DNA from 4 places in the Paenibacillus sp. NPDC058177 genome. Region 4 is predicted to be linked to each of the others. Evidence: riboswitches for the same ligand, from Rfam matches in the RefSeq annotation. Region 4 holds a riboswitch; each other region holds the start of a gene.
What was found. Region 4 has a riboswitch for thiamine pyrophosphate ahead of ACFVU8_RS15020 (thiamine phosphate synthase). Riboswitches for the same ligand answer to the same signal wherever they lie in the genome.

Region 1 (7,343 bases), on a different contig from region 4:
ATTCCCGCCTCGCTCTCCGCCTGTCCCGTTCCCAGGCTGGCAGAGTATCCGGGCCGTAAACTGTCCGATAATTGAAGGTACTCCTGAAACTTTTGCGTTAAATTTTGAACTGACATGTCTTCATCCTTTGCATCTGTAGGGTAGTGTTATCTACTCTCTATTATCCCCAATGTGCCTGCCGATGCAACTCCTGACGTCACCTCTATTGATATATCTGGCTGCCGCCCACTCTGAACTCAGCAGATTTCTCGCGCATCCCAGCAACGATGGCTTCCTGCTCCTGCATGGGATCATCCTGCACTCTTCCAGAGTTGCGAATATCGTGAGAAATACGCATACTGCAGAATTTCGGGCCGCACATGGAGCAGAAATGGGCCGTCTTGGCGCCTTCCGCTGGCAGCGTCTCATCATGATACTCCAGTGCCCTCTCAGGATCGAGCGACAGATGGAACTGATCCCGCCAACGGAACTCAAAGCGTGCTTTGGACAGCGCGTTATCCCGCTCTTGGGCACCTGGATGGCCTTTGGCCAGATCAGCGGCGTGGGCAGCAATTTTGTAAGCAATCACACCTTCCCGCACGTCGTTCTTGTTCGGCAGTCCCAAATGCTCCTTGGGCGTGACATAGCATAACATCGCCGTCCCGAACCAGCCGATCATGGCTGCCCCGATAGCGGAAGTAATATGGTCATAGCCCGGTGCAATGTCCGTGGTTAAGGGACCCAGCGTATAAAAAGGCGCTCCATGACAATGCTCAAGCTGCTTGTCCATATTCTCCTTGATCAGATGCATCGGCACATGGCCCGGACCCTCCACCATGACCTGAACATCATGATTCCAAGCCAATGTCGTCAGTTCACCCAGCGTCTCCAGCTCCGCGAACTGGGCCTCGTCATTGGCATCAGCGATAGATCCCGGCCGCAGCCCGTCTCCCAGAGAGAAGGCGACATCATAGGCCTTCATAATTTCACAAATCTCCTCGAAATGCGTGTAAAGGAAGTTCTCTTGATGATGGGCCAGACACCAGGCCGCCATAATCGACCCGCCACGGGAGACAATACCCGTCATTCGTCCGGCTGTCAGGGGGATGTAACGAAGCAGCACCCCAGCATGAATTGTAAAATAATCCACACCCTGTTCCGCCTGCTCAATCAGCGTATCACGGTAAACTTCCCACGTCAGATCCTCTGCTTTTCCATTCACCTTTTCCAAAGCCTGATAGATCGGCACAGTACCGATCGGCACTGGAGAATTGCGGATAATCCATTCCCGGGTATGATGAATATTTTTGCCGGTAGAGAGATCCATAATGTTGTCAGCACCCCAGCGGGTGGCCCACCTCATTTTCTCCACTTCTTCCTCGATGGAAGAGGATACGGCAGAGTTCCCGATATTCGCGTTGATCTTCACAAGGAAGTTGCGCCCGATAATCATCGGCTCACTTTCCGGGTGATTAATATTAGCTGGAATAATGGCGCGTCCGCTCGCTACCTCATCCCTAACGAATTCAGGACTAACATTTTCCCTAATAGCTATATACTCCATCTCAGAAGTGATGATACCTTTTCGCGCGTAGTGCAGTTGCGTAACATTCCGGTCAGCTTTTGCCCGAAGCGGACGCCGCTCCAATCCCGGGAACGCCTCCACGGCCGATTTTCCCCTCGCATGTCCGTTATCTTCTGGTTTAAGCATCCGTCCCTGATATCCTTCAGCATCCCCACGCTGCTCAATCCAGGACTTACGGTGAGGTGGCAGCCCCTGACGAATGTCGGTTTTAATCTCGCTGTCTGTATAGGGTCCGCTAGTATCATAGACACGTACAGGAACATTCTCCATTTCGCCGGCAATACCCTCGGTGCGGCTGAGCTCAATCTCCCGCATGGGTACCCGGATATCAGGGTGTTGCCCTTCTACATACACCTTGCGACTACCCGGAAAAGCTGACAGGTCCACCTTATCATACTCTCGTTTCTTGTCCTGCTCGTGTTCATGTGCCATCTTATGAATCCTCCTGTACTATGGGATATAAATAAGACAAGCGCCAAAAAAGCCGCTCCACGTGGAGCGGCTTTATCCATGAACAGCCAGAAAAATAGACATAGCTATACAGAAAAAAAGTCCCGTCTCCACTTTCCTACGCTGGTATGATCCAGATCAGGTTCAAGGGTCCGGGAATGCAATTTTCCCGTCTCAGCCTATTCAGGCTCCCCTAGTGGTTGTCTTATTTAGTTAATATATAAGTTAACGGTATAATTGGAATTCGTCAACACCCGCTGCAGCCATAAGGTGGATGTTTTGTGTTAAGAGCGGATAACCAACCAGAGGATGGATAACGCCAAAAACCCTCTCCTGTAAGAGAGGGCTAGTTCCTGCATAAAACTATTTAGCCGATTGCCATTTGCTCTCCAGCCATTGGTCAAACTCGGCGCCTTTTTCACCTTCGTAAGCGTCATAGACATCAATTCTCATCTTCTTGAGCTTCTCTTTGAAGTCCTCATAGGAATGATCTTTCGGCAGGCTCTTCTTGATTCTCAAGAGAATCTTGGATACGCCCTTAAACAGTTCAGGTTTGTTCTTGGACGGTTCCTGAACCTCTTCACCAAAAGCCACCAGCGCACGGTAAGCCGCCTCTTGTACGGTATATACAGGATCGCTCTCCACCAAACGCTTCAAAATATCAATAACCTGCTTATGCGGTGTACGACTAAGTTCCTCCACTGCCGCCAGGCGGGCTTTCCAATCCGCGGAACGACCCGCTTCCTTCTTTAACTGCTCGTAATTTTCCGGCAGCTCTTGCTGCACTTCTTCGTTGTTCAAAAGTCACAATTCCCTTCTATAATCAATCTGTACCAATTCTACCGTACCGCTGTCCCCAATATCAATCTTTTGGACAAACAAATAATTATCCCGTCTTACCGTCCCCGGGCTCTTCCTTCCGCATACCAATGCGGGACCAATCTTTGAAAGTGATCATAGTCCTCGAACGCCATCCGGCAGCGCGCCTGCATCCCCTCAATATCAGCCGTTCCGAACGGAATCGCCCATTGGATTGAATAGAGCGAAGTATAGGCCACATACAATGCGTGTCTGATCCAGAAATCCTCAGGGGGAGGTCCACCGAAATAACCATCCAGCTTCCCGCGTGTAAAAGCAATACTACGCTCCCGGTCGAATGCTTGCAGTTTGTAAAATTCTTCAGCATAATCGCCGTTATCCCAGCGATTGAAGTCGATGACGCCAATCCTGCCCTCACTTGTGTAAATATGATTTCCGATATGGAAGTCGCCGTGCTGATACACTTTTTCCACTTGAGAAATCGCCCCGATATGCTCCCTGACAAAAGCAATCGCCACCTCATCACCTGCAACCCGGAAGGGGCAGTCCTTCTCATACTCCTGCACTCGCTGTAATATCTTGGCCTGCATTCGACTTTCCCAATCTGCCAGGTCACAATTGTTCGGAATCGTATGAATGTGCTTGAGTATTCTCCCGGCTTCAATCCCCAGTGCATACTGTTCTTCTTCTGCCAAAGAGAGCAGACAGTCCTCCAGCGGCTGGCCCTCCACCCAAGTCAAAAGCATATATGTACTGCGCTCCGCTCCTTCGCCCCATGCGCCGAAATCTACTGCCCGCGACATTGGAAAATCGAGCTTATTGACCATCTGAATCATTTCATACTCCGCTTGCTTCTGTGCATGATTCTTCCCGTCCGACACCCGCAGCAGAAGCTTGCGGCCGCCGGTGTCCTCGATATAATACTTTTTATCATTAGACCAGCCCTTGAGGACAGGCTCTATCTTCATCCATGCGCTCGCGCCGGGAATACCCAATAACCGCTCCACCTGCATCCCTCCTGTATCTACGTAGGAAGATTCAACACAATATATTCTTTTTCCAGCAAGTCAAATCCCTGCTCCAGGCTAAATGTGGAGAGATCAATTACACGGTCATACTTCTTATTGCGCGGGTCACCCTCCTCGTCCGCCCAGCAGCTGTACAGCTCGAATACAGAACCAGGTACGCCAAAATCCTGCATCAGCTTGAACAATTCCCGGCAGCATTTAAGTGAGGCGTTCTCTGAATCTGGGCGAGTCTCCTGATCTGCTGGAAGAACCATGAATCCACCCCAATTTGGAGAGATTTTGTATACATAGGGGCTCTGAAAATGCTTACGGATTTCCTCATTCCAGTAGCCCAGCGCTTCAATATATATCCCCCCGGCATCTTCTTCCGTATCATATACGAGACAGTCCTCATCCCGAATATGGGACAGGTCAAAAATATCCTCCAGTGGAACCATCCCCTGTTGCTTAAGCTCCTCGCGCTTCGCTTGGTATTCCGGGGAGGCTAGCATTTCGCTGCGCGTTTTGGAAGACAGTACGCTTCCCCTCTCGCCGAGCGGCAGCTCCACCGGTGAGCCGATGTAATGGAATTGAGTCATGAGGTTCCTCCTGCCGTAAAAGTAAATACAGACAACGGTTTAACTTTTCCCATTTCAGCCCGTTCCTTCAACTGCCCGATTTGCGACAGCATCAGTTCCTTGAACTTTCCGGGAATCTCTGTGATAGCTGCAATCTCCTCAGGGTACATCTCCAAGGTCATAGCCACTTCCCACTCTCCATCCTGCAGGTCAGGGGAATACACCGAAGTCTCCTGTTCAACGTGCCAGCCGGCGGATCGGGCGATCTCTTTCAGGTCCAGCGGAGAGAACAGCGTTCTCACATTGGACAGACTGCTCTGCTTGAAGGCTTCACACTGGGCCTGAATCATGACCGCGTTGTAATGGGCGAGCTGTTCAGGAATGGATACACGAATATCCCATTCGGCCAGACATAGCTTTTTGCCCCATGGTCTGATTTTGGACAGAGTCTTCCTTAATTGCTCAGCGGATTGGAAATACCATGCACAATGGGCAAACACAATATAATCAAAGGCTCCTTCCGAAAAATCCACCTCCGGTGACAGAATATCTGTCTCAAATTGGATCTGGATCTGTCTCCCAAGCTCAGACGCCATGAGCCTGCTGCAAGCCTCGCCCAAGGTGACCGGTGAGCCATAATCGGGAGAAGCAATATCAATCCCTTGAACACGCCCAGAAGCGCCAACGGTATATGCTAATGCCGCAGTCGTATCGCCTTGGCCGCAGCCAATTTCAAGCACCTTGGCACCCTGCGGGATCTCCCAGAATTGAATCAGCTTCAGGCGATGCGCCGTTTGAATCCTCTGAATAGCGGCACCTTCCCCGCTGACTCCCATACTGTCTACAATTGTCTCAATCATCAGTCACCTCTATCATTAGCTCCCAAAAAAGGCCCCGAAAGTCATTCTCCCGACTCCAGAGCCCTCCTGCCTATTCTTCTATCTATCATTAACATATCCGCTCGGTTGGCTTATTTCGTTCCCTGTGATTCTCTCCCCACAGATTCATCAAATCCATCAACGGGACTAAACTTTCACCGTATTCGGTTAATGAATATTCCACTTTGGGCGGAATGACCGGATACACCTCACGCTTGATCAGTCCGTGTGCCTCTAACTCTCTTAACTGATAGGTCAGCACTTTCTGTGTGATCCCGGGTATCAGATGAGCAAACTCACTGAATCGTTTGGTGCCATTGCGCAGATGACAGAGAAGCAATAGCTTCCATTTGCCCTCAATGATTCCAAGCGTTACGTTCGCAGCATAATCACATTCAGTAGGTCTCATTAGGCATTACCTCCTTCACTTACACTTACTTCAAAGAAACTAACGCGAAATAAAGTGCGTACTTCTCAGAACTCTACCATTCAAGCATAATCAAATACGTTCTTATAATCAACAGCAAGAGGGGAGTACAGCATATGCAAGCAACTACGACTAACAATGCCAAAACATCTTATCCCATAGCCATCTATATCTTGATGATCAGTGCGTTTGCTATCGGTACAACTGAATTTGTTATTATGGGGCTTCTGTCTGACGTAGCCAATGATCTCCATATCTCTATCAGCAAAGCAGGGCTGCTAGTGTCAGGCTATGCATTAGGGGTGGCCATAGGCGGGCCGTTACTGACCGCATTAACAGTCCGGCTACCCAGGAAAACGCTACTCCTGGCGCTAATGGCCCTATTCGTAGGTGCCAACTTGATCAGCATGGTCGCCAGCGATTATACAGTTCTGATGATTGCACGTATTCTGTCTGCTGTCGTTCATGGCACGGTATTCGGGATCGGTTCTATCGTCGCCGCCAGTATCGTCAGTCCGGATAAAAAAGCTACTGCGATCGCTATGATGTTCATCGGCGTCACTCTAGCGAACATCCTCGGCGTTCCATTAGGGACCTGGATCGGACAAAGTCATGGCTGGCGTTCGACATTCGGGGTCGTGTCTCTGCTGGGTCTGTTCTCGTTGATCACCTTAGCCATATTCGTTCCGAAGCTGAAGAGTCAGGAGACACCCAGTTTTCGAAAAGAAATACGTGTTCTGCGTAATCCTCAGGTTCTACTCACCCTGCTGATGACGGTTCTGGGATTCGGAGGAGTGTTTGTTATTTTCACTTACATTTCCCCCTTCCTGACGGAAATTGCCGGCTTCCAGGAAAGCACCGTGACGATTCTGCTGCTCCTGTTCGGTGCTGGCTTAACCCTTGGGAATATAACAGGTGGAACATTAGCAGATTGGAAGCTGATGCCGTCCCTGATCGGGATGCTGATCCTTCTTGCTGTTGTGATGACCCTGTTCACTTTCACAAGCCACAACAAAATCGCTACAGTGATCACGATCTTCATCTGGGGATTCGCCGCCTTTGGTACGGTACCCGGGTTCCAGATCCGTGTTCTCGATAAAGCCAGTGCTGCACCCAACCTGGCCTCCGCACTCAATATCGGCGCTTTTAATCTTGGTGGTGCAGGCGGCGCTTGGCTCGGAGGTATCGTACTGGACAGTCCACTGGGACTTCAATCCTTGACCTGGGTGGCCGCTTTGGTGACGCTGGTGGGGTTGTTAGTTACGCTATGGGGACAACGTGTAGAGAAGACGCGTAACGCTTAACGTTCATCCTCATAAGAAGAAAAGCCTCCCTGAAGGGAGGCTTTTCTTACAGTTAAACAGAGGGACCAAGCTGCTGGAGAATTCGTTCCCATCTTCCAGGGTGACTCTCATCCATATGGACTGGTGTGAAGCCCAATTTTCGATAAATTTGAATAGCTGGCAACCTGAAATCATCTGTCTCCAAATAGGCAGTTCCCCCGCCCTCTTCCCGCATCTTATGCAGGGCGGCAAGGCTTGCCGCAAATCCCAAGCCTCTCCCGGAATACTCGGGCAGCACACCCACCATATGCAAATACCAGCTGTGACTTGCTGTCTC
Region 2 (7,343 bases), on a different contig from region 4:
ATGGTATGATAGTCAGGTGCACAACTGTGAAAAGTGCTAAAGAGATACTAATGGAGTGATCATATGGGTGCAAAGAGTAAGGGCGGCGGCACAGGTCGTGGAACAGGCAGCAAGGGGTGGACACGCTGGAATAAGACAGCAAAGCCAGTAAAGCCCAAGTTCTTGAAGGGCGGTGCCTCCGGTGCTCCTGACGCCAAAGGAGCCGCTGGTGCCAAGAGTGGTGCGGTAAAACCAGGCGCGAATAAGAGCGGAGGAAGCCGGTAAGACGGCTTCTGGCATTGCACATAGCAGGGAGAGCAGGTTTAGTATGAGAATCAATAAGTACATAAGCCTGTCTGGCGTCTATTCCAGAAGGGAGACCAACCGTTTGATTGCCGCTGGGCGGATCAGCATTAACGGTAGGGTCTGCGAAGAAGGTGCGGAAGTAGAGCCTGGCGATACAGTGCTTGTGGACGGTCAAGCCCTTCCGGAAGAGCGTTCTGAACCGGTGTATTTAGCCTTGAACAAGCCCGTCGGCATTACTTGCACGGCAGCTAGAGAGGTTCAGGGCAACATTATAGATTTCGTCAACTATCCCGCGCGGATTTTCGCAGTCGGCAGACTGGACAAGGCGTCGGAGGGACTTATTTTATTGACGAACAACGGGGATATCGTGAATAAAATGATGTCTTCGGAGTATGGGCATGAGAAGGAATATGTAGTGGATGTAGACCATCCAGTTACAGATGAATTTCTGCAAGCCATGGCGAGCGGCGTGGGTATTCTAGGGGTTATCACCAAGCCCTGCCGGATCTACCGGGAGAGTGAATGTAGATTTCGGATTATCCTTACCCAAGGGCTCAATCTCCAGATTCGCAGAATGTGCAAAGCGTTAGGGTACAGGGTATTGAAGCTGGAGCGCATTCGAATCATGAACATTACGCTGGACGGTCTGGAACGTGGGCAATGGCGCCACCTGGCAGATGAAGAGCTCCAGAACCTACTGACAAGGCTGGATGAAGCGGCAAAATAGTATGAAAAAAAGGTGGTGTCTCGCAGATTAGCGGACACCACCTTTTTTATTAGGTTTAGTGTGTGTTGACTCTACCCTTAGTCAATACACAGTTACGGCCTTGTATGCGCACGTTCTATAGCCTGTACAAACTCTATCGCCGCAGCAGTAGCGTCTGCGGCTCCGGCAATAGCGGAGATCACCGAAATGCCGTCCGCGCCGGCAGCAATGACCGGTGCGGTATTGGCTGCCGTAATCCCGCCAATACCTACAAGCGGGATGTCTATGCCCTTCTCCCTGATCTCCGTGATGAGTCTGGTGCCTTGAACAGCCCGTGCGTCATCTTTGGAAGGGGTAGGGTAGACCGGGCCAATGCCAAGATAGTCTGCACCATCGGAGATAGCTTGCTGCACTTCCGCTAGATTGTGAGCGGAGACGCCGATGATTTTGCCAGACCCGAGACGCTGCCGGATCGATGCCGCCGGCTCATCCTCCTGGCCGATATGTACCCCGTCAGCATCGAGCTGAATAGCCAGTTCAATATCGTCATTGATGATAAAAGGAACGCCCTCGACCCGGCACAAAGTCTGGAGCGATCCTGCCAACTCGAAAAGGGCTTGCCCGTGGAGGGCGGATGGACCCTTTTCCCGGAACTGAAACATCGTAGCGCCACCCTTGATCGCTGCCTTCAGCGTCTCTTCTGGTGACTTACGGCAATTAGCGGTACCCATAATAAAGTATAAGCTCAACTGCTCTCGCAGCTTGTGACTGTCCACAACACTCATCTCCGATCACCCCGCATTCTGTTCTGATAGGCAAAATGGTTCGTCGGCCCATGTCCCGCGCCAATGGCCAACTCATCTTCAATAGCCGCCTGAATAAAGGCTCTGGCCGTATGAATCGCTTCCTGCACAGACTGTCCTTTGGCGAGCTCCGCAGCTAATGCTGCAGAGTACGTGCAGCCCGTTCCATGCGTATGAGGGGTGTTCACGCGTTTATTTTCCATATAAAAGAACGAATGTCCATCGTAGAGCAGATCAATTACTTGCTCTGTCGACTCGTCATGCCCGCCCTTTAGAATCACATAGCGTGAGCCCATGCCAGCAATAATACTTGCGGCTTGCTCGCGATCCTGCAAGCTGGTGATACTGTGGCCCGTGATCAGCTCTGCTTCCGGGATGTTGGGCGTCGTTACGAACGCCAAGGGCAGCAACCTTGTGATCAGGGCGGCAACTGCTTCCTGCTGAAGCAAAGGCGAGCCGCCTTTGGCGACCATCACCGGATCAACGACAAGTCGGTTCCATCCATACTTTTCCACCTTGTCGGCGACAATACCGATGATTTCGCTGCTGAACAGCATACCGGTCTTAACGGCTCCTGGCTGCAAATCCTCTCCAATGGAATCCAGTTGTCTTGTTACTGCCTCCAGTTCAAGGGGATACACGCCTTGCACACCGAGTGTGTTCTGAGCGGTTATTGCCGTCAGTGCGGACATTCCGTATACGCCCAGCTCCTGAAAGGTTTTCAGATCGGCTTGAATCCCTGCACCGCCACCGCTGTCTGAACCGGCTATCGTCAGAGCTTGATAGACGCTCATATAAATTCTCCTTCCGCAAAAACGTTGCTTGATGTATTTGAAGCTTTAGTTACAGAATTATACTTTTTTAATCAGCGATCTCTTTTGATAAATGTCTGGTGTAACCAGTGAAAGCTGGTTCAGGAACTCGATTTGAAAGCTGCCCGGACCCTGTCCACGCGTCCGCTCCTCGGCGATTTCCGCGGCTACGCCATAGAAAGAAATCGCTTCGGCTACAGCCTCCAGCGGTGAATCTGCGCCGACAGCCAGGAAAGCTCCGGTTACGGCACTAAGCAGGCATCCGGTCCCGGTGACTTTGGTTAGGATGGGGTGACCGTTGGCAGCAATGTAAGTCGTTACGCCATCGGTAATAATGTCCTCTTTGCCGGTGACGATCACGATGCAACCCAGCTTGCGCGCAGCTTTTTGTGCCAGCCCTACTGCATCACCGTCACCTGCGCCAGCATCCACGCCCTTAATGGCCCACTGCTCCCCGGCGACATTAGCCACCTCGGCGACATTGCCGCGCAGCGCCGTCAGGGAGATTGCACCGACTAGCTTCTGGACGATCTCCGTCCGGTAAGACGTAGCCCCGGCGCCGACCGGGTCAAGCACTACAGGCGTACCATGGACATTAGCGGACTGTCCTGCCAGAATCATCGACCTGATAACCTGTTCGTTCAGCGTGCCGATATTCAGTACAACAGAGGCGGCCATTTGGGCCACATCGGCAACTTCTTCTTGGGAGTCCGCCATGAACGGGGATGCGCCGAGAGCCAACAGTCCATTGGCCGTGAAATTGGTTACGACAATATTAGTGATATTGTGAATCAGCGGATTCTGCTCCCTTACCTTGGACAAATAAGTCATTGGATTGCCTCCCGGGAATATTGGATTTGTAACGCGGTACTAAATAATCTACCTATTGTTCATCTGGCCTTACAGATTGATAAATGCTTCTTCCGGCGCTGTTTCAGCTGTCAGCAGACCGTTTTCCTTTAGCCATTGTTGAACCTTGTTCCACGAAGCCGGGTCCTGATAACCAAACGCCTCTTTCCCCGAATCCATTAATGGAAGCAGAACTTCCAGACTTTTTTTCTCGATATCTTTGTCGAGCGGGGAGGTCTGATCTTCATGTTTGAATAGAAGGGAGAGGGCTTCCTCCGGATGTTCCTTGACGAACTTTTGACCTTTGGCGGCAGCGGTCAGGAATTTTTTGAAATAAGCCTGAGAATTCTGCATTCCTTGTTGGCTGGCTACCAGTACAAGCTCATAATAATCCGGAACTCCATAATCCGTTGGGTTAAGGGAGGTCACTGGATGCCCCTCTTTTTCCAGAATCAGCTGCTCATGATTGATAAAACCTCCAATGATAGCATCGGTCTGCCCTGTGGAGAGGGCCGGAACGAGGTTGAAGCCAATATCCACGAGCTTTAAGGATTCTGGATCACCACCGCTGCTACGGACCATCGTCTTCACCATAGCTTCATAGAGCGGGATAGAGGAATAGCCTACGGTTTTGCCGTTCAGATCAGCAGGTGTCTTCACAGCGGAATCGGCTGGAACCATCAGATGATTCAAGGGATGTCTTACAATTGCCGCGATGGAGAGGACGGGAATCCGTTCCCCGCGCGCCATCAGCACCTGTGGCTGGTAACTCAGCGCGAGATCAATCTTGCCCGCAGCTACGAGTTTTAGCGCATCATTGCTGTCAGCAGGCATTTGAATCTCCACATCAAGCCCCTCTTCGGCAAAATACCCGTTCTCCTGAGCGGCGTAAAGGAAGGAATGAACTGCATTCGGATACCAGTCCAGCATCAGCGTAAGCTTATGCGGCTTGCCGGACGCTTCTCCGGTTTGGCTTCCTGAGCTTCCAGACTTTGCTGCTTCGCCGCAACCACTCGCAAGCAACACTGTCATTGCAAGCAATAGCAGCGGAACAATTTTTTTGAGTCTGTGATGTCTTGTAATCATTTGTGAAATCCTCTTTTCTTGAAAATAATCTTTTCGATCATAGCGATAATCAGAAATAAGCCAACGCCCATCGCGGACAGCAGGACCACTGCGGCAAACATTTCTTTGCTTTGCAAATTCCCTGCCATCCTGCGGCTAAAATATCCAAGTCCCTTGCTGCCGCCTAGCCATTCGCCAATCGTTGCCCCGATCACGCAGTAGACCATCGACAGCTTGAGGCCGGAGAAGTAAGAGGGCAGAGCCAGCGGAATCCGTGTCTTGAGCAGGATTTGGCGGGTGCTGGCGCCCATGGTGCGGAGCAGGTCCTCATAAGCGTGATTCTTCTGCTGTAACCCATCATAAGCGCCAACCACCACTGGGAAAAAAGCGGTCAGGAATACGACAGCCACCTTACTCCATAGCGTGTATCCGAACCACATAATAAAGACAGGAGAAAGCGCGATGAGCGGAATAGTCTGGCTGATGATAATGAAGGGATAGAGTGCCTTTTCCAGCGGACGCCACGTGTGCATGCCAAGTCCCAGCAAGGTGCCGCAGGTAACTGACAAGACGTAGCCAAGCAGTACTTCTTGCAACGTAGCGGGTAAATGCAGCCCGAACAATATTTTCCTGTTCTCAACCAGAGCGGCCCCTATCGACAGAGGACCTGGGAGAATGAAAGGTGGAAGGACTCCTATCCGCGCCAGCATCTCCCATAGACCGAGAATAAACAGCAGCAGAACAAGGAAAGGTCCGTAATTCTGCAAGTTTTTTCTAAACAGCCGGGTTATCATACAATTTGCGCTCCAGTTCAGCCCGCAGCTCTATAAACCGCGGTTCATAATTCATTTTGCTATGCCGGGGCCTAGGGAGATCCACGAGTATTTCCTCTACACTTCCTCCAGCGCGTCCAGGTAAGAGATAGATGCGGTCACTAAGCAGCACAGCCTCCTCCAGATCATGCGTAATGAAGAGAATTGTCTTGTCCAGCTCATCCAAAATCTCCAGCAACCAGCTATGCATTTCCCGTTTGGTCATGTGATCGAGTGCCCCAAAAGGTTCGTCTAGCAGCAACAGGTCGCCCCCCGTAATGAGCGTTCGGAGAAAAGCTACCCGCTGCCGCATTCCGCCTGATAGTTCATCGGGGAACGAGTTTTCAATACCGGCCAGACCTAAACGCTCCAGCAATTCAATTACCTGACTAGTAACCTCGGCTTTGCTACGGCTCCGCTTGATTTCCCAAGGAAGCAGGCAATTCTCCAGAACCGTCCTCCAGGGTAGCAGCAGATCCTGCTGAGGCATATAAGCGACCTGACCCAACCGCTTGGCGGTCGCCGAAACACCGTGAAGACGCAGATCCCCGCTGCTTGGCTCAAGCAATCCGGCAATAATTTTGAAAAGCGTGCTTTTTCCGCATCCGCTGGTTCCAACAACAGAAACGAACTCACCTTGGTGAACCGCTAAGGATATATCTGACAGTACCGGTGCATCTGCGGATTTGGCATAGGCGTAGGATAAATTGTGTACAGAGATGATTTCCGTAATCCGCGTAACCTCCTTAGCACGATAAAAAGACCCCTTCATCTCCCGGCGGAAATAAAGGGGCCTAAAATTTAAGTTTGCAAAAAGAAGTGCCATGCAATACCCGAATTTCAGTTCCACTTCCCTCCGCTGGTATGATCCAGATCAGGTTCCAAGGGTCCGAAGCTTACCGCTTTCGTCTCAGCCAATTCAGGCTCCCCTAGTGAAAAAATACTTTTATCGCTATCAAGTTTCATAATTCGGTTATAAATATACCATATTTTATAGTATTGTAAATAGCAGGGCATATTAAATTCATTTAACTAGGGTGATCTCATTGGAACTAGACAAAGCAATCTGTAGCAGTATCGGGAATTATGAACATGCGCTGACTAAGGGGAAGAAATATAAAATATTAGATGAAAAAGAAGAAATGATCAGAATCGTCGGAGACCACGGTAGGAGAGTTTGGATCAATAAGTATTACTTTTATTTTAATGACGAAGAAGTGCTTATATTGACTGACTGGAAATTCGATGATGATGTTGAAACATTGGAGTTCATTGAAATTACATTAACATTTAATGATCGGGTAAAACGTTGGTGCATCATTACGACACCTGATAAATTAAAGCAGCATTTTGCTAGACTAGCAGCACCAGAATTACCAGGGATTCATATAGGACACATGATAATAGTGCAAAGGATAGATGTTGATACTGTGAATGGATTTTTGCGACAAATGGACAACCAAGACGAATTACTTAAAGCATCATTACCACTAGGTGAAGGATCAGAAGACGAAGATATTTCCGGCTCTCTTTAAACTGTTAGTCGTGTCTGATAACAACGCTGTAATGAAAGGAGCGTCAAGATGAAAGAAAGGACTGCGAAGTCAACTTTAAAAGTATTTTTGTTTATCTCGATAGTGTTTATCATAACTTCATCGATACAGTTGTTGCTAAATATTGTGCAAGAGAGCCCAGCTTGGGTGTTAACTTTAGTGTCACTACCCATACCAATGTTTGTGTTTCTTGCGGTTGTGATAATCTTAGATTTAGCGAAGCAGGACTTTATGATATTAAAAGGTCGATTGACCACTGTAAATGGTAATAAAGTTGTTTTAAAAATATCAAATGGTAGGGTAAAAAAGTTTAATATAACTAGCAAACAAATGAGAGAACTTGAGAAGGATAAAGATATTGAAATAACGTACTATAAGAGAACAAAAACAGTAATAAATGTAACAAATGTTTAGAGGGAATAAGAGGTGTTTGACCTTCAAAAGGAGTAATAAAGTGC
Region 3 (7,343 bases), on a different contig from region 4:
TGCGCTACCGTGCCTCCCAGCTGGATGGACTGGATGCCGCGGGCCGGCCCTACATCAGCGCGAGCGATCCTGGTTACATTGAACAATATTGCGAGGAGCATACCTATAAACGCTGGGGTCCAGAGACGTATTATATGACCAATGAACAGACCTTCTGCTGCATCAGCCGGGCGGAACGCCCACTCGCCGTAAAGCTTGCCAATCAAATGTATGGCGAATATTATTACGGCCTGCTACTTAGCATGTTTCATAAGATCGTCCTGCTGAAGCTCGCGAATATGCACTCCCGGCTCCGCATCAATCGGGATGATGACGATATTGAGGATCTGATCTTTTACATCAATAAATTCTCGGCCAAATTTTATTTTCTGGAGCTGATCTCACAGTCGCAGGGCCGGGAGATTTTCTTCCAGCTCCGCAAAGTTTATGGCAATGATGCGCTATTCGACGAGGTGAAGCAGACACTAAATGATCTGTTTCAGTACCAAGTGAAGTTCCAGTCGAAACGACGGGATATGCTGCTGATGATTCTGACTGTCTTCACTGTGGTAAGCGGTATATACGGAATGAATCAGGTGATCGACGACCTGGAAGGAAGTATTCAATGGGGGAAAATGCTGCAATATTCCTTATTCCAGTATTTCGCGTTAATGCTGACCTTCAGTGGCATTGTCATCAGCATTATCCTGACTGTGCGGGAGATTTGGAACAGCATCCGGAGCCGCCGCCGGAAAAAATTCAAATATCAGAATTAGCCTTCGTTACTACTCCATTTGCTGCTCCAACGCACGACACGTATCCGTAAAAACAGAGACCAGCAGGGAATCTAGCGACCGTGAGGAGGTTAGATCCCCCCGCCGGGCCTGTTGCTCAATACTTGCACACAGAGAAGCAAAGTACCCCGCGCCAATACTGAGGCTGCCTGACTTCAGGCTATGGGCAATTCCGGCGATGCTCGCAGAATCGCTACTGTCCAAGGCTAGCCGAAGCGCCTCCAATCTCGGCGGCGTATCGGTCTTGAACATCCCAATCAGTCCGGCGAACAATCCTTCGCCATCTTCATCCAGTGCCTTGATGCTAGCTACCGTCTCTTCGTCAATTAAATGTTGGTTATTTTTCATGATAATCCCACCCCTTAAATAGTTTATGATAACCCTCTTTCCTGCCTCCAACTTCAAAATGAACAACAAAGCTGCTGGACAACGAAAAGACGGGAGTCTATAATTACACCGTAAGCAAGAAGCATCACCCGTTAACTTCATAGCACCAGGGGGGCTGGAATTGGCCGGCTGAGAGTGTATCCCTCAAGATACTGACCCTTATACCTGATCTGGATAATGCCAGCGTAGGAACCATAATTGAGCATGGCTGCTTTAGAGCCAATGCCATCCTTGCGCAAAGCCGCGTCCCGTTCATCTTCGGGACGCTTTTTTTATGGTATATTTCCGATTAACACAATTCATGGGGAATTGAATCGCGCTGCCTGTATTTTAGGTGGCGGGTGACGGTGTGAAGACGGGGAATTCGCCGGATTTGACGCAGTCACTGCGGAGGAACGGTACCAAAAGGAGAGAGAGAAGAAAATGGGAGTCAAGAAACTGCTTATACTGGGCCTGACCTGTCTGCTCGTTATCGCCATTGCCGGATGCGGCAGCAATAACTCTGCCGAAGGCAACAAGGAAGCCGGCAAGACAAACACCGGAGCCTCTGCCGGGGAGTCAGGCACGCCGCAAGAACTGACCAAAGTCAAGATCGCGCTCGACTGGACACCGAACACGAACCACACGGGGGTGTATGTTGCAAGAGATCTTGGGTATTACAAAGAAGAGGGACTGGATGTTGAGATTGTGCAGCCCGGAGCAGCTGGTGCGGACACGATGGTTACTTCTGGTGAAGCCGCTTTTGGTATCGGATATCAGGAAGGCCTGACTTTGGCCCGTCTGCAAGGCGTACCGCTGGTCTCGCTTGCCGCGATCATTCAGCATAATACGTCTGGTTTTGCGGCCCCGAAGAGCAAGGGGATTACCTCTCCGAAGGATTTTGAAGGAAAAACATATGGAGGTTGGGGTTCTCCAGTCGAAGAAGCAGCACTCAAAGCTATCATGGACCCGGAAGGTGCCGATGTCAAAAAGGTAAAGATCATCAATATGGGCGAAGCCGACTTTTTTACAGCTGTGAAGCGGGATATTGATTTCGCCTGGATTTTCTATGCCTGGACCGGTATTGAAGCTGAACTGCGCGGGGAACCCATCGACATGCTCTATGTAAAGGACTACGCTCCACAGCTCGATTATTATACACCTGTGCTGACCACCAGCGAGAAAGAGATCACCGAGCATCCCGAGATCGTCAAAGCCTTCGTTAAAGCGACCTCTAAAGGCTACAAATACGCCATCGAGCATCCAGAGGATGCCGCGAACATTCTGATCAAAGCCGTCCCTGATCTCGATCCGAAACTTGTGATGGCCAGTCAGAAATGGCTCAGTCCAAAATATCAGGATGATGCGCCGCGCTGGGGCGAACAAAAGGCTGAGGTCTGGAAGAACTATGCCGACTGGATGTATGGCCTTAAGCTGCTTGAGAAACCAGTAGATACCACCAAGGCGTTTACGAATGATTTCCTGCCTGCACAATAATTCAAACATTACTGATAATCGAAAGGATGAATCAACCATGGCGAACACACTGCTAAGCATTCAAGTTATCCCTAAAACCCCTAACAATGAGGATTCCATCCCTTATGTCGATAAAGCGATCGAGGTCATTCAGAAGTCCGGTGTGAAGCATCAGGTGAATCCGCTCGAAACGACAATGGAAGGCGAACTGAACGACCTGCTAGAAGTCGTGCGCGAGATGCATGAAGCACTGGTCCAAGCCGGCAGCCCGAGCGTGATCTCCCAGATCAAAATCGCCCACAATCCGAACGGAATCAGCATGGACAAACTGACGGAGAAATATCGCCCGTGAGATCGTCCTGGAAGCAGATATGGCCGCCCATTGTGGCGGTCGTCTTCTTTTTAGCGGTATGGCAGCTAGCGGTATCCTTTTTTGATATTGAAAAATGGATTCTGCCCAGTCCCCGAGATATCGGTCATGAATTTGCAGGTAATCCAGCTGGCATCTGGGACCATACGCTGGCTACGCTGAAGCTGACGCTGATCGGCTTTCCCATCGGTACTGGTGTGGGGCTTGTGGTAGCGCTGCTGCTGCACCTGATGCCTTGGGCGAAGCGTGCTTTTTACCCGCTGCTGATTCTGAGCCAGAACGTGCCTTCCATCGCCCTAGGTCCCTTGCTTGTCATCTGGTTCGGCTTCGGACTGCTACCCAAGATGGTGCTGATTACGCTGGTCTGCTTCTTCCCTGTCGCCGTGGCCGCCATGGGCGGGCTGGCACAGAGCGACCGGGTGATGCTGAATTATATGAAAATGGCGGGGGCGAGCAAGTGGCAGATTTTCACCAAGCTGGAGCTGCCTCATTCTCTGCCCGCGATCTTCTCCGGGGTTAAAATCTCAGCCACCTATGCTGTCATGGGGGCCGTGGTTGCCGAATGGATCGGCGCCGACAAGGGGATCGGGTATTATATGCAATTGCAAAAATCAGCCTACCGTACCGACCGGATGTTCGTTGCCATCGTCATTGTTGTCTTGCTGAGTTTGGTGCTCTTCGCTATTATCGCCTTACTGGAAAAATGGCTGGTGCGCTGGAAGCCGCGCCGCAACCCTTAGAAAGGAGGGATTCCCGAAATGTCTCAACTCACACATACACCACCGCATGAGCTGGTGAAAAACGAGATTAGAACTAGCGCTGCCGGACTGCACGGATTGCCGCCTGCGCTGGAAATCAGCGCCGTGTCCAAGACCTTCACCCAGCGCCGTAACTCTACTCCTGTATTAAACAATGTCTCACTAAAGGTGGATCAACAAGAATTCGTGACCATTCTCGGCCCTTCCGGCTGCGGCAAAAGCACGCTGTTCCATATCATCGGCGGCCTGGAGCAGCCGGACAGTGGAACAGTCAGCATGAATGGGAAAATCGTTACCGGCCAGCGCGGGGAAATCAGCTATATGCCGCAGCAGCCTGCGCTCTTTCCCTGGCGGACCATCGAGGACAATGTCCTCCTGTCCCAAGAGATCAAAGGCGCTGCCCGCGGCGGCAGCCGCGAAGAAGCACGTCAGTGGCTGGCCAAGGTCGGCCTCGCCGGCTTTGAGCGGGCATACCCGCATATGTTATCGGGCGGTATGCAGCAGCGCGCGGCATTTCTCCGGGCGCTGCTTGCACCGCAGGAGCTGATGCTCCTGGATGAGCCATTCAGTGCGCTGGATGCCCTGACCCGCAGTGAAATGCAGCGCTGGCTGCTGGAGCTATGGGAGGAGAACCGCCGCTCCGTGTTGTTCATCACCCACAACATTGAAGAGGCGCTGCTCCTCTCGAATCGTATCTACGTTTTCTCCGGTCGTCCTGGCCAGGTTCTGCACACGGTAGATGTGCCGTTCCCACGCCCGCGCCGCGAGGAGATTGCGGATACGCCAGAATTCCTCGCGCTGAAGCGTCAGCTCTCGCAGTGGATGCGTGAGGAGCAGGCCAAGAGTCGAGTATAAAATAAACCCAGTTCCGCACACAAAGGCGAAACTGGGTTTATTTTAGGATAGAGAGACCAGAAGACTCGTTAATTACCCATCTATTGTACCTGAACCAGTCCGTTGCACGCTCCCGCAAAGTTCTCTTTCGATAGGACAGCTAGCACTGGATCATAGACTCTCTCTCGACAGATTTCAACCACTAGAAGCGGTGTAGCCCCCTTCGCCAGTCCTCTTAACAGTAAAAAAGAGGGATCTCCCCTCAATTAACAGCATTTTTGTACCTTATTTTCCTTTAATAAAGACAAATGAGGGACATAAGGGCATTATTGCATCTTATTTTTCCAAAAACCATACTATATGGTCTATTCTGGAATATTTAAGGTACAATATTGCACTTAATCTCCACTAACCCCTAGCTGCAGAGGATTTAAGATACGAAAATGCCGCTAATTACACTGCGATCCTTCTCATATAGCTCCTGATTCGCTAATAAGTCAGAACACAACACATTACATCTAACATCTCTGCACAAATCCAAAACTTTGAAGATCATTTGAAGAATGATCTCAAACAGATTTATCGGCTAAGAAATATGTTAACTCACACTGGAATCAAAGATGAAAACTTTATTTATTAGAAGCGACTTATTTTTAATAGGAATAATCCTAACACTAAATCCAGCCCTTCTCCTCAGCAATTCTTACCGCTTCAATTCTACTCTTCACTTCAAGCTTGTTCAGAATCTCGGAAATATAATTGCGGACTGTGCCATAAGAAAGATGCAATGTAGCCGCGATCTCGCCTGCCGTCTGACCTCCCCCGGCCAGCTTCAGAATCTCACGCTCTCTGGAGGTCAGCGGATTCTCCTCCCGCAAGCTTCCAAAGACCAACTCCGGGGATACTTCCTTATGCCCCAGCATGACTTGGCGGATGGCACCCGCGATCTTCTCAACAGGCTCGTCCTTGAGCAGGTAGCCTTGTATATCCGCCTTCACACCCCGTTCAAAATAACCCGGCCGGGCAAAGGTTGTCAGGATTATTACTCGGGTTCGGGAGCCCTTCTTCTTCAATAATTCAGCAACTTCCAACCCGCTCATTCGCGGCATTTCAATATCCATTAGACAGACATCCGGCTGAAGCTTCTCGATCTGGGCCAGCGCCTCCGCGCCGTCCCCCGCCTCTCCGACCACCTCAATATCGTCCTCCAGGTCCAGCAGGGAAGCCATGGCGCCGCGCAGCAGGCGCTGATCCTCCGCGATTATGATTCTTATCATGCAGTCTCCCCGTCCTTTCGTTCTTTGACCACTAAGGGAATCATTACAGTCAGCACTGTACCCTTGCTTCCGTCGGCATTAATGGTCAACGAGCCATCAATTAGGGACAGGCGTTCATTCATTCCCTTCAGGCCATTGCCCTCTCTGAATCCAGCATCTGCGATACCCTGACCGTGCAATCCATGCCCGTTGTCCCGGATCATGATTCTCACTTGTCCCTCACTCTTCACAATACTGATAACACATTTATTGGCCCCGCTGTGCCGCACAATGTTGGTGACAGCCTCTTTGATACAGAGGCTGAGTATATTCTGATTGAGATCGGATACTTCCCCAAGGGAAATATCCCCCTCAATCTCCAGGGCAATCTCCGCCGTCCGCAGCATCTCCCCGGCCTCAGTTAACTCCTCGGCCACCGTGATAGCCCGCATCTCGGAGACCAGTTCACGCACCTGCCGCAGCGCGGCACGGGAAGTGCGCTGGATCTCCCGCGCTTCGGCCTCTGCGCGGTCCGTATCCTTGGACACGAGTTTTTCAACTAACTGGCTCTTCAGGGTAATCAGTGAGAGCGTATGACCCAGCGTATCATGCAAGTCGCGGGCGATACGCATGCGTTCTTCACGTTTAACCAGTTCTTTAATGACCTCGTTGGCCTCGTCCAGTTCCCGCTCCAGATGTCGGCGGCGGAACATAGAACGTATCCCAAAAGGCGAAATCAGCATGATTATAATGAATGGAAGTAGAAACAATAACTCCGTACCTTCTATCGTCTTAAGTCCCCAACCCACAAGGAATAACTCCTGTACCACGAAGATGGAATAGATGATATTGAATTTCCGATTATCACTATACCAGCTGACAAAATTGGCTGTGAAGAAACCTAGATACACGTTTTGGGGACTGTAAAATAGACAAAGCAGTAAAATCAGCAGCATTTGCAAGGCCAGCCACAAAGTAAATGCCCGGCCTTGAGCCCAATACAGCTGGCGATAAGTTACAGCGAACAAGCCCACCATGGCATAGCCCACCGCCAGCTTGATTCCGGTATATTCTTGCATATTCAAAATCGGCAGGATCATATAAACCACCCAAATGAATGGGAAGATGCCTAACTTTTTAGGAAATAACCGGAACTGCCACTGCCTCATTGTCTTTTACACCGCTTCCTGTTGTTTGCGAATATACACCGATAGTAACATAAATACAGCGAGATAACCGAGCAGAATCAGGATATTACTCCATTCCGGATGCGAGCCCTGCACAATCTGCCAGGCGCCGTTTCCATAGTTGTAGGAAGGCAACCAGACTCCGATCTTCTGCATCAGACGCGGCAAGATTTCCAGCGGCATCCACATGCCACCGGTTATAGCAAGGGCCATATAGACGGCGTTGCTGACACCACTGGCCGTATCGACCCGTTTCATCGAACCCACCAGCGTCCCCATCGCGAGGAACGGCAGGGAGCCTACCAGTAGCCACAATCCACAGA
Region 4 (7,343 bases):
TTTCTCCGGACCAAACTTCTAGCATTGTTGTGACGGGGAATATAGGCCGGATCTCCGGAAAGAAGATATCCTACGATCTGATTGATCGGATGATACTCCTTCTCTACAAGCGCATTGTATACCGCAAGCAGAATTTCCTCGGGAGAAGCTTCCTTCTCATCGCCCTTCACATTGAATTTAACTGTTTTGTCCATGGAGTCCATATGTGACACCTTCCTTCTGCAAATCACCTGTAGCAGGCGGCTTCGCAAACTCGCTGCTGTACAGCTTACTTGCTGCCCTCATCATAACATATTCATGCCCCAACAAGAAAATCCTGCCTGGATATAACGCTTTTTTTTGGCATTTCATCTACAAAAAACGTGAAATTTTTGGTCTTTGAGCTATTGCCAAAACCACTTTTCGCCTAAATCAGATGGCCCGGCCACGAAGCAGCGGTACTGAGAGGAAAGACTCAGTACCGCTGTCTGTCTTCGCAAATGCAATTTGGGCTTCGGGCCTTTGGACCGGGTTCGCTCTCTAGCTTATCCCAGCGCTGCTACCAATTCTTCAGCCTTGGCCAAAGCCTCGCCCAGCTTCGAAGCATCCTTACCGCCGGCTTGCGCCATATCCGGACGTCCTCCGCCGCCGCCGCCGCATACTGCAGCCACTTCTTTCACCAGCTTACCGGCATGATAGCCGCGCTTCACCAGCTCTTGAGGTACGGCTACGACAAAGTTTACTTTATCGTCCATGGCTGCGCCCAGAACAAGCACTGCGTCAGGCAGCTTGCTCTTCAGCTCGTCGGCTGTGGAACGCAGGGCATCCATGCTGCCTGCTTGCACAGATACAGCCAGTAGTTGCGTTCCGCTGCCAACCGTCTTCACGCTGCCAGTCAGCTCCGCTGCAAACGTAGCACTCAGCTTGGATTGCAGCGACTCGTTCTCACGCGACAGCTCGCGTACTTGACCATGCAGAGCTTCAATCCGCTTCGGCACATCGTTCAGGGAAGACTTCAGCAGTCCAGCGGATTGCTTGAGCAGATCCAGCTGGCTCTCAGTGAACTGGTATGCATAGCGTCCAGTTACAGCCTCAATCCGGCGTACACCGGAGCCGATGCCGCTCTCGCTAAGCAGCTTGAAGATTCCAATCTGCGAAGTATTGCTAACGTGGCAGCCACCACACAGCTCCAAGCTGTAGTCGCCAACCTGAACCACGCGGACGATATTACCATATTTTTCACCGAACAATGCCATAGCTCCCATTGCCTTGGCTTCGTCAATCGGCTTGTTCTCAATCACTACATCCAGACCGCGCCAGATTTGCTCATTCACACGGTGCTCAATTTCACTGAGCTCTTCCGGCGTAATAGCACCGAAGTGTGAGAAGTCAAAGCGCAGACGTCCACCTTCTACCAAAGATCCTGCCTGATTAACATGTCCGCCCAGCACTTCCTTGAGCGCTTTGTGCAGCAAGTGAGTCGCGGTATGGTTCTTCACGATGTCCTCACGCTCGGCGCGGTTTACCTCGGCACGAACGGTATCTCCTACGCGCAGTTCACCAGCTTCTACTGTTACCAGGTGTACATGCTGACCATGTGGCGCCTTGAACAATCCCTTGACTTTCGCGGTTACGGAACCGCCGCTCAGCACACCCGTGTCGCTTACCTGACCGCCACTTTCCGCATAAAACGGAGTAGTGTCAAGAATAACCTGAGCTTCTGTGCCTTCGCCAGCGAGGTCTGCCAACTCGTTATCGACAACGATCGCAACAATTTTGGATTCAGTTACCGAGTCATTATAACCAACAAATTCGCTTTTAACCGTCAGTTCAGAAAGGGCTCCGCCTTGAATTTTCATGCTGCCGCCATCTTGGCGTGCAGCTCTTGCACGGTCACGTTGCTCCTGCATCGCTGCATCAAAGCCCTCGCGGTCCACCGTCAAGCCCTGCTCAGCAGCGAAATCTTCTGTCAGGTCGAACGGGAAGCCGTAAGTATCATACAACTTGAACGCGTCTTTACCGGCAATAACACCAGCGCCGCTCTCTTTGGCTTTGCTGCTGATTTCGCTCAGGATAGCCAGACCGTCGGATAGCGTCTCGTGGAAACGTTCCTCTTCTGTACGGATGATCTTCGCAATATATTCGCGGTTCTCCACAACGGACGGGTAGTACACGCCCATAATTTCGCCTACTGTTTCAGTCAGCTCATGCAGGAATGGACGATCCAGACCCAGGGTCTTTCCGTAACGGACTGCGCGGCGGAGCAAACGACGAATAATGTAGCCACGACCTTCATTAGAAGGAAGTACGCCGTCGCCCACAGCGAAAGTAACTGTACGCACATGGTCAGCGATGACTTTAAGTGCAATGTCCTGCTCCAAGCTATCCTTATAAGTTACACCAGCAAGTTGTGCTGTCTTCTGGATAATCGGCTGGAACAAGTCAGTGTCGAAGTTGGAATCTACATCTTGCAGGATCGAAGCAAAACGTTCCAGACCTGCACCTGTATCAATATTTTTGTTAGGAAGCGGTGTATAGCTGCCGTCTTTATTATGGTTGAACTGGGAGAATACCAGGTTCCAGACTTCCAGCCAACGCTCATTTTCCCCGCCTGGATACATTTCAGGGTCACTCAGGTCATTGCCGTAAGCTTCGCCGCGGTCATAGAAAATTTCCGAGCAAGGACCGCATGGGCCTTCGCCGATATCCCAGAAGTTCTCGTCACCCAGCTTAATGATGCGTTCAGCAGGTAAGCCTACTTTTTCATTCCACAGTTTGAAAGCTTCTTCGTCCTCGGCATATACAGTTACGGAGATGCGGTTTGGATCAAAGCCGATCCACTCTTTACCCGTCAGGAATTCCCAAGCCCAGGTAATCGCTTCTTCCTTGAAATAGTCGCCGATGGAGAAGTTACCCAGCATCTCGAAGAACGTATGGTGACGACGCGTCTTACCGACGTTCTCGATATCGTTGGTACGGATACACTTCTGGGAGTTCGTCAGACGCGGATTCTCCGGAATCTCACGGCCGTCAAAGTACGCCTTCAGCGGCGCCATCCCGGCATTGATCCATAGCAGCGATGGATCGTTGTGAGGTACGAGCGAAGCGCTCGGCTCGATTTTGTGGCTTTTACTTTCGAAAAATTGCAGCCATTTGGAACGGATTTCACTTGCTTTCATGATATACAGCCCCCGTCTTATGCTTAATTTTGAGATCACGGTTATTCGGAAAAACAAATGGAAAACAAAAAAACGCCCCTGAAAATTCAGGGACGATTAGATCGCGGTACCACCCTGGTTATCGCCTTATCCCGTTGTAGCAGGAGAATTGCAGACGATCGCCTTGTCGCGGCTGTTAACGGGAACCCCCGGCGGACTTGTACCCGCACTCCGAAATTAGCTTTCCACCGGCCTGTCTCCAGGGTTCTCACAGCCATTACGACAATCTTCGTAAAGGAACCCGTTCTCTGTGCAAGCCATCTTCCGGTGTACTCCATTTCATCAACGTTTTACACATTTGCTTTTTAACATTTCAAGTATATCCACAGCCCCGATTCCTGTCAATCTAACCCGCACATATTCCGCATCTTGTCACCGAGATTCTAATTTACACATTATTCACAATTAATATTTGCTCAATATGGATGTTAATACATCTCCATCAATGTTACCTCCGTTTAAAACAAGCGCAATGCCAATTCCCAATTGTAACTCCCTGAATAATCGTGTATAGTGACATTAACAATCTCATACGAACCGACACTAGGGGAGCCGCGAGGCTGAGACGAATGTAACATTCGGACCCTTTGAACCTGATCTGGTTAATACCAGCGTAGGGAAGTGCGCGTTAAGAGTCCGGTCTTGCCTATTTTGTGGCTTGTTTTCCGTTGTCATGCTTAGCCGTCTTCCGATCAGGAAGGCGGCTTTTTTGTGCTCTATTCGATGGAGATTAACACCAATACACAATCGGGAGAGATTCCTTTTATGAAAAAACGACTTCCCGCCGTTAGCGGCCCTGAACTGCATCTGATCTCCCCGGAAGGAATACCGCTCGCCGATTGGCTGCGACTTTCTCTAGCCGTTCTCCCCTACGTTGACTATTTCCACCTGCGGAATAGACAGCTTACCGCCAAAGCGCTACTCGAAGCCGTAAATCAAATGCAGCAAGCAGGCATTCCTCTTGAATCCATCGTCATCAACGACCGGCTGGATGTCGCACTTGCAACAGGCGCTGGCAATGTACAGCTAGCAGGACATAGCCTGCCTGTAGCTGCGGCGCGGCCGTTAGTCTCAGAGATGCGCATCGGGTGCTCCATCCATTCACCAGAAGAAGCAGTCGACGCGGCAAGTGAAGGAGCAGATTACTGCCTTTTCGGCCATGTCTATGAATCTACTAGTAAGCCTGATTTCCCCCCCCGTGGGCTGGACATCCTCGAAGTAACTGCAGCCAGGTGCCCTGTTCCGGTCATTGCCATCGGAGGAATTCATCCGGGCAATGCCGGAGCAGTCATCAGGCACGGTGCAGAAGGAATTGCCATACTATCAGGAATTAGCAGTGCAGCAGATCCAGCGGCACAAGCAGAAGCTTACCGCGCAGCCATTCAGACTGCATGGCTTGAGAGGAGGTGAAAATATGCAGGTCCAACTTAACGGAAAAACGACTCGCCTAAGCGAGCATTGCATTACTATTGCCGATGTTTTGGCAGAATCGCCCTGGAGCGGACGGCGAATTCTTGTGGAAATTAACGGTGAAGTCGTGCCGAGAGAAGCTTATGGCCGTACCTCACTCTCTGAAGGTGACCAGATAGAGTTTGTACATTTTGTAGGAGGAGGCTGAGAGAATGGCTTTGACTGCGGAAGAACAAGAGCGGTACAGCCGTCAGGTACGTTTTCATGGCATAGGTTCGGAAGGTCAGGACAGATTGGCCCGCTCCAGTGTGCTTGTTCTGGGTGCAGGCGCACTGGGGTCTGCCATTGCCGAGACGCTGGTCCGTGCCGGGGTAGGCCGAATACGAATCGTCGACCGGGATTATGTGGAATGGAGCAATTTGCAGCGCCAGAATTTGTACAGTGAAGCCGATGCGGAGCAGAGACTACCTAAAGCAATCGCAGCCGCACAAAGATTACGAAGCGTGAACTCGTCTGTGACCGTGGAAGGGATAGTAGCCGATGCTGCCGCCGAAGAGATTGGGGAGTATACAGTCGGAGTCGATTTGATTCTCGACGCTTCCGACAATTTTGAAATCAGAATGATTATTAACGATATCTCGGCCAAAGCAGGCATCCCTTGGATTTACGGCGCTTGCACAGGAAGCAGCGGTATTTCTATGACAATCCTCCCCGGAGAGAGCGCCTGCCTCCACTGCCTGATTGACGAGCTTCATGCGGAAGGTGATACCTGCGACACAGTAGGCATTATTCAACCAGCTGTTCAGATGACTGCCGCTTACCAAACGACCGAGGCGTTAAAATGGCTCGCCGGACAGAAGGATTCTCTGCGCGGCACGCTGGTTTCCTTTGATCTGTGGGAGAATCGGCATGTCTCGGTCGCTACGGAGCAGCTTAAACGTGCCGACTGTCCGAGCTGCGGCGAGAAAGCGGTCTATCCCTTCCTGTCTGCGACCAATCTGTCCAAGACCGCTGTATTATGCGGCAGAGATACCGTACAGATCCGGCCGGCCCGGGCGGTTCTCCTGAATCTGGAACTATGGGAAGAGCTGCTGGCAGTACACGGTGAAGTTAGGAGAAATCCATACATGCTTTCGTTGGAACTGGAAAAGCACCGGATTGCATTGTTCCCGGATGGCCGGGTACTCATTCACGGCACGTCGGATACCGCCGTGGCCCGTACGCTCTATCATCGATATTTTGGCTAAAAAATAACTTGGCTTTAAGAGAGGAGTTCTACGTATGAACGACATCTTTCAGATTGGCGGCAAAGCACTGACCAGCCGTTTGTTCATTGGTACCGGCAAGTATAACCGCAACACACTAATTCCCGAGGTGATTGCAGCATCAGGCGCTGAAGTCATTACTGTCGCGTTAAGAAGAGTCAATCCCGAGTGGGGTGAGGAAAATATTTTGCAGCATATCCCTGGCAGTATGACACTACTTCCCAACACCTCCGGTGCCCGGAGTGCAGAAGAAGCCATTCGCATCGCCCGGCTCGCCAAAGCGGCTGACATGGGCAACTGGATCAAGCTTGAGGTCATTAAGGATCAGCGCTATTTGCTGCCCGACAATATAGAGACCATCCGCGCGACAGAAGTATTGGCCGCAGAAGGGTTTGTCGTGCTCCCATACATGACCCCCGATCTCGGCGCTGCTCTGCGGTTGCGGGATGCCGGGGCGGCGGCAGTTATGCCGCTTGGATCGCCCATCGGCAGCAACCGGGGTCTGCGGACCAAAGAGCTCGTCGGTATCATGATTGAGGAAGTAGATCTGCCTGTCATCGTGGATGCAGGGATCGGCCGCCCTTCAGAAGCAGCGGAAGCCATGGAAATGGGCGCCGCCGCTGTGCTGCTGAATACGGCCATCGCCACTGCACGTGATCCGCTAGGTATGGCGGCTGCCTTCCGGAATGCGGTAACAGCAGGCCGACTCGCTTATCTGTCAGGGCTGGGTCCGGTACAGCAGGAAGCCGCCGCTTCTTCGCCATTGACCGGATTTCTAAGCCAATAGGAGGGTAAAACATGAGCTTCTACGATAGACTGCTAGAATTAGAACGCTTCCCGTTTAGAGAGCGGTTCCCGGAATATACGGACCTGGATATCCAGCGCATTTTGACTAAGCCTAAAATGAATGAAGACGATCTGCTTGCCCTCCTCTCTCCTGCCGCCGGGAGACATCTGGAGGCTATCGCTCAGAAAGCGCAGCAGGTCACCCGCAGTCAATTCGGTCAGGTCATGCAGCTCTTTACGCCGATCTATGTATCGGATTACTGTGTGAATCATTGCGAATATTGCAGTTTCAGCTATATTTATGATTTTCCGCGTAAGAAGTTGGACATGGACGAAGTCGAAAAAGAAGCAACCGCGATTGCCGGGACCGGCATTCGGCATATCCTGCTGCTGACAGGCGAATCCCCTAAAGACTCCCCTGTCAGTTATATGAAGGAATGTGTTCAGGTACTGCGGAAGCACTTCTCATCCATTGGCATCGAAGTTAACCCATTGTCCGTTCAGGAGTACCATGAGCTTGGAGAGGCGGGCGTGGACAGCTTGACACTCTTTCAGGAAGTCTATCATCAGGAGACATACAGAAAACTACATATAAAAGGCCCTAAACGTAATTTCAGGGCTCGTCTGGATGCTCCTGAACGAGGCTGTGCGGCTGGCTATCGCTCCGTCACGATAGGCGCGCTGC

Region 1: it holds a riboswitch for thiamine pyrophosphate, as region 4 does, so the genes downstream of both, thiC (phosphomethylpyrimidine synthase ThiC) here and ACFVU8_RS15020 (thiamine phosphate synthase) in region 4, are expected to answer to the same signal.
Region 2: it holds a riboswitch for thiamine pyrophosphate, as region 4 does, so the genes downstream of both, ACFVU8_RS07905 (ABC transporter ATP-binding protein) here and ACFVU8_RS15020 (thiamine phosphate synthase) in region 4, are expected to answer to the same signal.
Region 3: it holds a riboswitch for thiamine pyrophosphate, as region 4 does, so the genes downstream of both, ACFVU8_RS24690 (ABC transporter substrate-binding protein) here and ACFVU8_RS15020 (thiamine phosphate synthase) in region 4, are expected to answer to the same signal.

Annotation. Positions count from the first base shown of each region.
Region 1 is NZ_JBHVVB010000010.1:194,183-201,525, reverse strand. It holds gene ACFVU8_RS27905 (hypothetical protein) at 1-116, opposite strand, end outside; gene thiC (phosphomethylpyrimidine synthase ThiC) at 203-1,996, opposite strand; TPP riboswitch at 2,113-2,219, opposite strand; gene ACFVU8_RS27895 (HEAT repeat domain-containing protein) at 2,378-2,815, opposite strand; gene ACFVU8_RS27890 (aminoglycoside phosphotransferase family protein) at 2,911-3,840, opposite strand; gene ACFVU8_RS27885 (hypothetical protein) at 3,858-4,439, opposite strand; gene ACFVU8_RS27880 (class I SAM-dependent methyltransferase) at 4,436-5,278, opposite strand; gene ACFVU8_RS27875 (winged helix-turn-helix transcriptional regulator) at 5,367-5,705, opposite strand; gene ACFVU8_RS27870 (MFS transporter) at 5,840-7,027, shown strand; gene ACFVU8_RS27865 (GNAT family N-acetyltransferase) at 7,080-7,343, opposite strand, start outside.
Region 2 is NZ_JBHVVB010000001.1:1,657,885-1,665,227, reverse strand. It holds gene ACFVU8_RS07940 (DUF3934 domain-containing protein) at 64-264, shown strand; gene ACFVU8_RS07935 (pseudouridine synthase) at 308-1,012, shown strand; gene thiE (thiamine phosphate synthase) at 1,105-1,776, opposite strand; gene thiD (bifunctional hydroxymethylpyrimidine kinase/phosphomethylpyrimidine kinase) at 1,773-2,588, opposite strand; gene thiM (hydroxyethylthiazole kinase) at 2,646-3,437, opposite strand; gene ACFVU8_RS07915 (ABC transporter substrate-binding protein) at 3,507-4,541, opposite strand; gene ACFVU8_RS07910 (ABC transporter permease) at 4,538-5,314, opposite strand; gene ACFVU8_RS07905 (ABC transporter ATP-binding protein) at 5,295-6,104, opposite strand; TPP riboswitch at 6,167-6,273, opposite strand; gene ACFVU8_RS07900 (hypothetical protein) at 6,379-6,867, shown strand; gene ACFVU8_RS07895 (hypothetical protein) at 6,916-7,299, shown strand; gene ACFVU8_RS07890 (hypothetical protein) at 7,340-7,343, shown strand, end outside.
Region 3 is NZ_JBHVVB010000007.1:251,761-259,103, forward strand. It holds gene ACFVU8_RS24680 (hypothetical protein) at 1-755, shown strand, start outside; gene ACFVU8_RS24685 (Hpt domain-containing protein) at 765-1,121, opposite strand; TPP riboswitch at 1,259-1,370, shown strand; gene ACFVU8_RS24690 (ABC transporter substrate-binding protein) at 1,584-2,636, shown strand; gene ACFVU8_RS24695 (MTH1187 family thiamine-binding protein) at 2,674-2,967, shown strand; gene ACFVU8_RS24700 (ABC transporter permease) at 2,964-3,725, shown strand; gene ACFVU8_RS24705 (ABC transporter ATP-binding protein) at 3,744-4,598, shown strand; gene ACFVU8_RS24710 (response regulator transcription factor) at 5,252-5,854, opposite strand; gene ACFVU8_RS24715 (sensor histidine kinase) at 5,851-7,002, opposite strand; gene ACFVU8_RS24720 (ABC transporter permease) at 7,009-7,343, opposite strand, start outside.
Region 4 is NZ_JBHVVB010000003.1:207,973-215,315, forward strand. It holds gene ACFVU8_RS15010 (IreB family regulatory phosphoprotein) at 1-203, opposite strand, end outside; gene alaS (alanine--tRNA ligase) at 525-3,158, opposite strand; TPP riboswitch at 3,733-3,834, shown strand; gene ACFVU8_RS15020 (thiamine phosphate synthase) at 3,963-4,607, shown strand; gene thiS (sulfur carrier protein ThiS) at 4,612-4,815, shown strand; gene ACFVU8_RS15030 (ThiF family adenylyltransferase) at 4,820-5,854, shown strand; gene ACFVU8_RS15035 (thiazole synthase) at 5,889-6,659, shown strand; gene thiH (2-iminoacetate synthase ThiH) at 6,671-7,343, shown strand, end outside.